DNA from 2 places in the Streptomyces sp. NPDC059247 genome. Region 1 is predicted to be linked to the other one. Evidence: predicted binding sites of a transcription regulator. Region 1 holds the regulator's gene; the other holds the start of a gene.

The links. Region 1 encodes HrcA, which represses chaperone genes, less so after heat shock. Its sites were predicted from a motif close to TTNGCACTCNGNNNNNCNGAGTGCNAA; they were not measured.
Region 2: groES (co-chaperone GroES) is a predicted target of HrcA. The motif match lies at 1,920-1,946, and genes of this name have one in related genera.

What each region holds. Positions count from the first base shown of each region.
Region 1 covers NZ_JBHYZW010000009.1:153,148-157,561, reverse strand. Annotated here, with positions in the region: gene ACFXGN_RS18675 (DUF3097 domain-containing protein) at 1-495, opposite strand, end outside; gene ACFXGN_RS18670 (MBL fold metallo-hydrolase) at 506-1,234, opposite strand; gene hrcA (heat-inducible transcriptional repressor HrcA) at 1,382-2,401, shown strand; gene dnaJ (molecular chaperone DnaJ) at 2,401-3,537, shown strand; gene ACFXGN_RS18655 (nitronate monooxygenase) at 3,776-4,414, shown strand, end outside.
Region 2 covers NZ_JBHYZW010000011.1:57,748-62,161, forward strand. Annotated here, with positions in the region: gene ACFXGN_RS20675 (polysaccharide deacetylase family protein) at 1-910, shown strand, start outside; gene ACFXGN_RS20680 (hypothetical protein) at 1,681-1,887, shown strand; gene groES (co-chaperone GroES) at 2,091-2,399, shown strand; gene groL (chaperonin GroEL) at 2,499-4,124, shown strand; gene ACFXGN_RS20695 (ester cyclase) at 4,229-4,414, opposite strand, start outside.

The DNA of each region.
Region 1 (4,414 bases):
GTCCACCAGGACGCCCAGCCGGGCGTCCGGGGCCGGGCCGAACTCCGCCACGATCGCCGGCAGGTCGTCGACACCCTCCAGGTACTCCACGACCACGCCCTCGATCCGCAGGTCGTCGCCCCAGACCCGCTCCACCAGCTCGGCGTCGTGACGGCCCTCCACATAGATCCGGCCCGCCCGCGCCACCCGGGCCCGCGCCCCCGGCACGGCGACCGAGCCGGAGGCCGTCCGCGCGGGGCGCGCCGGGGCCGCGGAGACCGGGCGGACCAGGGTCACCACCCGGCCCTCCAGCAGGAAGCCGCGCGGGTCGAGCGGGAACACCCGGTGCTTGCCGAAGCGGTCCTCCAGGGTCACCGTGCCCGCCTCGCAGCGGATCACCGCCCCGCAGAAGCCGGTGGTGACCTCCTCGACGACCAGGTCCGGGTCGGCCGGGACCTCGGGGACGGGGGCCGACCTCTTCCAAGGGGGCGTCAGATCCGGGTTGTAGCTGCGCATTCGGGCGACGTTAGGCCACGGAGAACCGCCGTGCCAGTTCTTCGCGCTGGCGTCGCACGAACGGGGCGTCCACCACCGCCCCGTGCCCCGGCACGTACACCGCGTCCTCGCCGCCGAGGGCGAGCAGCCGGTCCAGCGCGTCCGGCCAGCGCGCCGGGACCGCGTCCGGGCCCGCCTGCGGCTCGCCCGACTCCTCGACCAGGTCGCCGCAGAACACCACCTCCCGCTCGCCGGGCACCAGGAGCGCCAGATCGTGGCCGGTGTGCCCGGGGCCCACGTTCGCCAGGAGGACCTGGCGACCGCCCAGGTCGAGCGTCCACTCGCCGCAGACCACGTGCCGGGGGGCCACCAGGACGTCCGCCGCCTCCGCCGCCTCCGCCGGGTCGAGCCCGTGCCGCACGGCGTCCGCGAGCAGGGCCTCCCGTTCCCGGGGGTGGCGGAGCAGTTCGTCCGTGCCGACCGCGCCGAACACCTCGGCGCCCGCGAACACCGCCGTGCCGAGCACATGGTCGAAATGGGGGTGGCCCAGTGCGATGTGCGTCACTCCCCGGCCGCCGGTGAGGCCCGCGACCTGCGCCCGCAGCCCGGCCCCCTCGGCGAGCGAGGACCCCGTGTCGTACAGGAGCACCGCCCGTTCTCCCAGTACGAGACCGACCGTGGCGTCCCAGCGGGGGAGCCGTCTGCGGCCCACCCCGTCCGCGAGACGCTCCCATCCGTACGCTTCCCATTCGACGTCCATGCGGCGACGCTAACCGGTGGGGGCGCCGCCTCCTTGCCAGGAGCGACGCCCGCCGCCGTACACTGGCCGGGGATCTCTGGCACTCGGACCGGTCGAGTGCCAAAAGCGGAGCAACCGGAACGACGACGGCAGCTGGAGGTGTGCACGATGCTCAGCGAACGCAGGCTCGAGGTGCTGCGGGCCATCGTCCAGGACTACGTCGGGACGGAGGAGCCCGTCGGGTCCAAGGCGCTCACGGAGCGCCACAGGCTGGGCGTCTCGCCCGCCACCGTCCGCAACGACATGGCCGTCCTGGAGGACGAGGGCTACATCGCGCAGCCCCACACCAGCGCGGGCCGCATCCCCACGGACAAGGGCTACCGGCTCTTCGTCGACCGGCTGGCCGGGGTGAAGCCGCTGTCGACGCCCGAGCGCCGGGCCATCCACAACTTCCTCGACGGCGCGGTCGACCTGGACGACGTCGTCGGCCGCACGGTCCGGCTGCTCGCCCAGCTGACCCGTCAGGTCGCCGTCGTCCAGTACCCCTCGCTGACCCGTTCGACCGTGCGGCACGTGGAGCTGCTCTCGCTGGCCGCCGCCCGTCTGATGCTGGTGCTCATCACCGACACCGGCAGGGTCGAGCAGCGGGTCGTCGACTGCCCCGCGCCCTTCGGGGAGACCGCGCTCGCCGATCTGCGGTCCCGGCTCAACGGCCGGGTCGTCGGCCGCCGGTTCGCCGACGTGCCGCAGCTGGTGCAGGACCTCCCCGAGTCGTTCGAGGAGGCGGAGGACCGGGCGACGGTCTCGACCGTGCTCGCGACCCTCCTCGAAACCCTGGTCGAGGAGCACGAGGAGCGGCTGATGATCGGCGGCACCGCCAATCTCACCCGCTTCGGACACGATTTTCCTGTGATGATCAGGCCGGTGCTCGAAGCCCTTGAGGAGCAGGTCGTGCTCCTCAAGCTGCTCGGCGAGGCCAAGGAATCGGGCATGACCGTACGTATCGGGCATGAGAACGCCCACGAGGGACTGAGTTCCACGTCCGTCGTCTCGGTCGGCTACGGTTCGGGCGGCGAGGCAGTCGCCAAACTCGGCGTGGTCGGACCGACCCGCATGGACTACCCCGGAACGATGGGAGCGGTACGCGCAGTGGCACGTTACGTCGGACAGATCCTGGCGGAGTCGTAGTGGCCACGGACTACTACGCCGTGCTCGGCGTGCGCCGCGACGCGTCCCAGGACGAGATCAAGAAGGCTTTCCGGAGGCTCGCCCGCGAGCTGCACCCGGACGTCAATCCCGATCCGAAGACGCAGGAACGATTCAAGGAGATCAACGCCGCCTACGAGGTCCTCTCGGACCCGCAGAAGAAGCAGGTCTACGACCTGGGCGGCGACCCGCTGTCGGCTTCCGGCGGAGGGGGCGCGGGCGGCTTCGGAGCCGGTGGCTTCGGCAACTTCTCCGACATCATGGACGCCTTCTTCGGCACGGCCTCGCAGCGCGGGCCGCGTTCGCGGACCCGGCGCGGCCAGGACGCCATGATCCGTCTGGAGATCGACCTCAACGAGGCGGCCTTCGGCACCACCAAGGACCTCCAGGTCGACACGGCGGTGGTCTGCACGACCTGCTCCGGCGAGGGCGCCGCACCGGGCACCTCCGCGCAGACCTGCGACATGTGCCGCGGCCGTGGCGAGGTCTCCCAGGTCACCCGGTCCTTCCTGGGCCAGGTCATGACCTCCCGCCCCTGCCCGCAGTGCCAGGGCTTCGGCACCGTCGTCCCGACCCCGTGCCCCGAGTGCGCGGGCGACGGCCGGGTCCGTTCCCGGCGCACCCTCACCGTGAAGATCCCGGCCGGTGTCGACAACGGCACCCGGATCCAGCTCGCGGGCGAGGGCGAGGTCGGCCCCGGCGGCGGCCCCGCCGGAGACCTGTACGTCGAGATCCACGAGACCCCGCACGAGACCTTCCAGCGGCGCGGCGACGACCTGCACTGCACGGTCACCATCCCGATGACGGCGGGCGCGCTGGGCACGAAGGTGCCGCTGCAGACCCTCGACGGCATCGAGGAGATCGACATCCGGCCCGGTACGCAGTCCGGCCAGTCGGTCCCGCTGCACGGGCGCGGCATCACCCATCTGCGCGGCAACGGACGCGGTGACCTCATCGTGCACGTCGAGGTGCAGACCCCCGGCAAGCTGGACGCCGAGCAGGAGCGGCTGCTGCGCGAGCTGGCCAAGCTGCGCGGCGAGGAGCGGCCGACCGGCCAGTTCCAGCCGGGGCAGCAGGGGCTGTTCTCCCGCCTGAAGGACGCGTTCAACGGCCGGTAGGAACATCCGGCCGGTACGGGCGAGGGGCGGCATCCGGGGGACCGGAAGCCGCCCTCGGCCGTATCCGGAGCGGTGTCCGAAACCGTGTCAGGAGCCGTATCCGAAATCGTGCCCGAAATCGTGCCCGTAGCCGTGCCTGTAGCCGTGTCCGGAGCCGTGTCCGGTGGAGGTGCCGCTCACGGATCGAGGTGCCGCTCATGGATTCGGCGCCGGAGCAGGGGCATGACACGATGCCCATATGTCCACCACCGCACTGAACGATCTCTCTCGGTACCCGATCGTGCAGGCCCCCATGGCGGGTGGCGCCTCCTGTCCGGAGCTGGTAGGGGCCGTCTGCGAGGCCGGGGCCCTCGGCTTCCTGGCCGGCGGCTACAAGACGGCCGGCGGCCTCTACCAGGAGATCAAGCAGGTCCGCGGGCTCACCGCCCGCCCCTTCGGCGTCAACCTCTTCCTGCCGGGGACCGGCAGGCCCGCCGATCCCGCCGCCGTCGAGGTCTACCGTCACCAACTGGCGGGCGAGACCACCTGGTACGACACCCCGCTCGGCGAGACCGACGACAGCCGCGACGACGCCTACGACGCCAAGCTGGCCATCCTCCTGGAGGACCCGGTCTCCGTCGTCTCCTTCACCTTCGGCTGCCCCGCGCCCGAGGTCCTGGCCTCCTTCGCCCGTGCCGGTACCTACACGATCGTCACCGCCACCTCCGTCGAGGAGGCCCTCGTCGCGCAGCACGCCGGGGCCGCCGCCGTCTGTGTCCAGGGCACCGAGGCGGGCGGCCACCAGGGCACCTTCCGCGACGACCCGGCCGACGACGACGCCCACGGCACCGGACTGCTCGCCCTGCTCACCCAGGTCCGCGAGAGCGTCCCCCTGCCG
Region 2 (4,414 bases), on a different contig from region 1:
TGTGCACCGTTCCGCTCGGGCGTTCGGGGCCGCGCTCGTCGTCGCCGCCCTCGCCTCCGCCGCCACGGCCTGTTCCGGCGGCACCGGGCCGGCCGGTGGCGCCCCCGCCCCCGCCGCCGGACAGCAGGCCCAGGGGCGGGGCGCGGCCGGTGCGCTCGACTCGTACGTCGAGAAGGTCCGCGACCAGCGGGCGGCCCGGGTCGCCGCCGCCAGGAAATGGGGCCTCGCCCGTACCCCGCTGGACGCGCCCGCCCCGCCCGCCGTCAAGCCGAGGATCACCACCCGCAAGGGCTTCGAGACCGACGGCGAGGGCCTTCCCCCGGTCTTCACCACCGTGCCCACCAAACAGAAGGTCGTCTTCCTGACGATCGACGACGGCTCGGAGAAGGACCCCGAGCTGCTGCGGATGATGAGCGAGCTGCGCATCCCCTACAGCGCCTTCCTCAGCGACTACGTCGTCAGCGAGGACTACGGCTACTTCAGCCGGATGCAGAAGTCGCAGGAGGGCGGGGTCTCCCTGCACAACCACACCCTCAACCACCGCTATCTGCCCGGACTCTCGTACAGCGAGCAGAAGCGCGAGATCTGCGGGATGCAGGACGTCATCGAGAAGCGCTTCGGCAAGCGCCCGCCGCTCTTCCGCCCGCCGTACGGCAACTACAACGAGGACACCCTGCGCGCGGCCGCCACCTGCGGCGTCAAGGCGGTGCCGCTCTGGGCCGCCGAGGCGTTCCCCGACCACATGGAGTGGCGCGAGTGGGACCGGGACCTGCACTCCGGCGACATCGTGCTCACCCACTTCCGGGGCAAGGAGGACTGGAAGGGCACCATGCCGGACATGATCCGCCAGGTGATGAACGTGATCACGGCGAAGGGCTTCGCCGTCGCCAAGCTCGAGGACTACGTGTGACGCACCGCCGCCGCCCTTCCGCGCGCGACCCCGAACGCGGGAACGGGACGCCCTCCGGGCTCGCACCGGGGTCCGTCTCGGGGTCCGTATCGGGGTCCGAGCCGGGGTCCGAGGCGGGGTCTGCCCGTGCGTCCGCGCTGGGGTCCGCGCCGGGATCTGCCCGTGCGTCCGCACCGGGGCCCGTCTCCGGGTCCGTCCCCCGGACCGGGCGGTCCGTCCCCCGGACCGGGCCGGGGTTCCCCTACGGGTCCGTCCCCGGGGCCGGGCCGGGGTCTGCCCCCGGGGCTTTCTCCGGGGTCGGGTCGGAGCCCGCCCCCGGGGCCACGCCGGGGTCCGTCTCCGGGACCGGGTCGGGGTCCGTCCTCAGGGCTTTCTCCGGGGTCGGGTCGGGGTCCAGGCTGGGGTCCGTCTCCGGGGCCGGGTCGGAGTCCGCACCCGGGTCCCTCCCCGAGACCGGGCCGGAGTCCGTGCTCGGGGCTCTCCCTGGGACCGGGTCGGGGTCCGCCCCCGGGGCTCTCCCCGGCACCACACCGGGGCCCGCCCCCGGTTCCGCGCCAAGGTCCCTTCTCGGGACCCTCCCCGGACGCCGTTCCCGTACGCCTTCGCCCGGGACCGCCGTCGCCGCCCGGGGAACCGTCGCGGCTCGGGGAACCGGCCCCGTCCGGGAAACCGGCCCCGGTCGCCCGTCGGGCCGGGGCGGGGCCGCACGGCCGCTCGCCGGGCTGCTGCTCGCCGCCGCGCTCCTCGCGCTGACCGGCTGCGCCTCCACCGTGGACTCGATCGAACGCCTCGGCCGCAAGGCCGCCGAACGCATGGGCCCCCGGCACGCGCCCGCCGCCGGGGCCCGCCCGTCCAAGGCCCCCGCACCAACCGTTCCCGCCCCCGCCGCCCCCGTATCGGCCGTCCCTACACCGGTCTCCCCCGCCGTCCCGTCCGCCGGAGCCGTCCGGTCCACGGGGGTCGCCGAGGTCCGCTGAAGCCCGGACCGGACCCGCCACGGGGTGAGTAATTGGCACTCCGCTTGACCGAGTGCTAATCGCGGTCATAGTCTCGGCTCTGGCACTCCCCACCGGAGAGTGCCAACACAGCGACGGGCAGGTCCGGCACCCGCGACGACGGATCCACCTGGTCGCCACCTCAGACAGTTAACCCCGAGATCTCCGAAGGGGGAGGTCGGATCGTGACGACCACCAGCTCCAAGGTTGCCATCAAGCCGCTCGAGGACCGCATTGTGGTCCAGCCGCTCGACGCCGAACAGACCACCGCCTCTGGCCTGGTCATTCCGGACACCGCGAAGGAGAAGCCCCAGGAGGGCGTCGTCCTCGCCGTGGGCCCGGGCCGTTTCGAGAACGGCGAGCGCCTGCCGCTCGACGTCAAGACCGGCGACATCGTGCTGTACAGCAAGTACGGCGGCACCGAGGTGAAGTACAACGGCGAGGAGTACCTCGTCCTCTCGGCTCGCGACGTGCTCGCGATCATCGAGAAGTAATTCACCCGAAGCAGATGCTTTGAGCTGCGCCCCGGGCCCTCACCGGGCACCGGGGCGCTGTTCGTTCCACACCAGTTTTCGAGAGGGCTGAACCGCTCCATGGCGAAGATCCTGAAGTTCGACGAGGACGCCCGTCGCGCCCTTGAGCGCGGCGTCAACAAGCTTGCCGACACGGTGAAGGTGACGATCGGCCCCCGTGGCCGCAACGTCGTCATCGACAAGAAGTTCGGCGCTCCCACCATCACCAACGACGGTGTCACGATCGCCCGTGAGGTCGAGATCGAGGACCCGTTCGAGAACCTCGGCGCCCAGCTGGTGAAGGAGGTGGCGACCAAGACCAACGACATCGCGGGTGACGGCACCACCACCGCCACCGTGCTCGCCCAGGCCCTGGTCCGCGAGGGTCTGCGCAACGTCGCCGCCGGTGCCTCCCCGGCCGCCCTGAAGAAGGGCATCGACGCCGCCGTCAAGGCCGTCTCCGACGAGCTGCTCGCGACCGCGCGCCCGATCGAGGACAAGTCCGACATCGCCGCCGTCGCCGCGCTCTCCGCGCAGGACCAGCAGGTCGGCGAGCTCATCGCCGAGGCCATGGACAAGGTCGGCAAGGACGGTGTCATCACCGTCGAGGAGTCCAACACCTTCGGCCTGGAGCTGGAGTTCACCGAGGGCATGGCCTTCGACAAGGGCTACCTCTCCCCGTACATGGTGACCGACCAGGAGCGTATGGAGGCCGTCCTCGACGACCCGTACATCCTGATCAACCAGGGCAAGATCTCCTCGATCCAGGACCTGCTGCCCATCCTGGAGAAGGTCATCCAGGCCGGCGCCAGCAAGCCGCTCCTGATCATCGCCGAGGACGTCGAGGGCGAGGCCCTGTCGACCCTGGTCGTGAACAAGATCCGTGGCACCTTCAACGCCGTGGCCGTCAAGGCCCCCGGCTTCGGCGACCGCCGCAAGGCGATGCTCGGCGACATGGCCACCCTCACCGGTGCCACCGTCATCGCCGAGGAGGTCGGCCTCAAGCTCGACCAGGCCGGTCTGGACGTGCTCGGCACCGCCCGCCGCGTCACCATCACCAAGGACGACACCACCATCGTCGAGGGTGGCGGCAACTCCGAGGACGTGCGCGGCCGGGTCAACCAGATCAAGGCCGAGATCGAGTCCACGGACTCCGACTGGGACCGCGAGAAGCTCCAGGAGCGCCTCGCGAAGCTGGCCGGCGGCGTGTGCGTGATCAAGGTCGGCGCCGCCACCGAGGTGGAGCTGAAGGAGAAGAAGCACCGTCTGGAGGACGCCATCTCCGCGACCCGCGCCGCGGTCGAGGAGGGCATCGTCTCCGGTGGTGGCTCCGCGCTCGTCCACGCCGTGAAGGTCCTGGAGGGCAACCTCGACAAGACCGGCGACGAGGCCACGGGTGTCGCGGTCGTCCGCCGCGCCGCCGTCGAGCCGCTGCGCTGGATCGCCGAGAACGCCGGTCTCGAGGGTTACGTCATCACCTCGAAGGTCGCCGAGCTCGACAAGGGCCAGGGCTTCAACGCCGCCACCGGCGAGTACGGCGACCTGGTCAAGGCCGGTGTCATCGACCCGGTGAAGGTGACGCGCTCCGCCCTGGAGAACGCCGCCTCGATCGCCTCCCTCCTCCTCACCACCGAGACCCTCGTGGTGGAGAAGAAGGAAGAGGAGCCCGCGGACCACGGTCACGGCGGGCACGGCCACTCGCACTGAGGCCCTTCCTGACTGACCACTGAGGCCCGGTACTCCCGTCGCGGGAGTACCGGGCCTCGGCGTTTCGGGAACCTGGGGGCCTTCCCCGGATCACGGCCGGGGGATCAGCCCTCGACCGCGCCGAGCTGTGCCATCAGACCCAGCGCGTCGTACTGCCACCAGCCCTCCACGATCTTCCCGTCCTCCCGGAAGCGGTGGACGAGCGTCCCGGTCGTCGACACGTCCATGCCGGTGGGCTGGAGTCCCAGGAAGTCCCCGACGTGCGAGCCCCGCCAGGTCCAGCGGGTGCA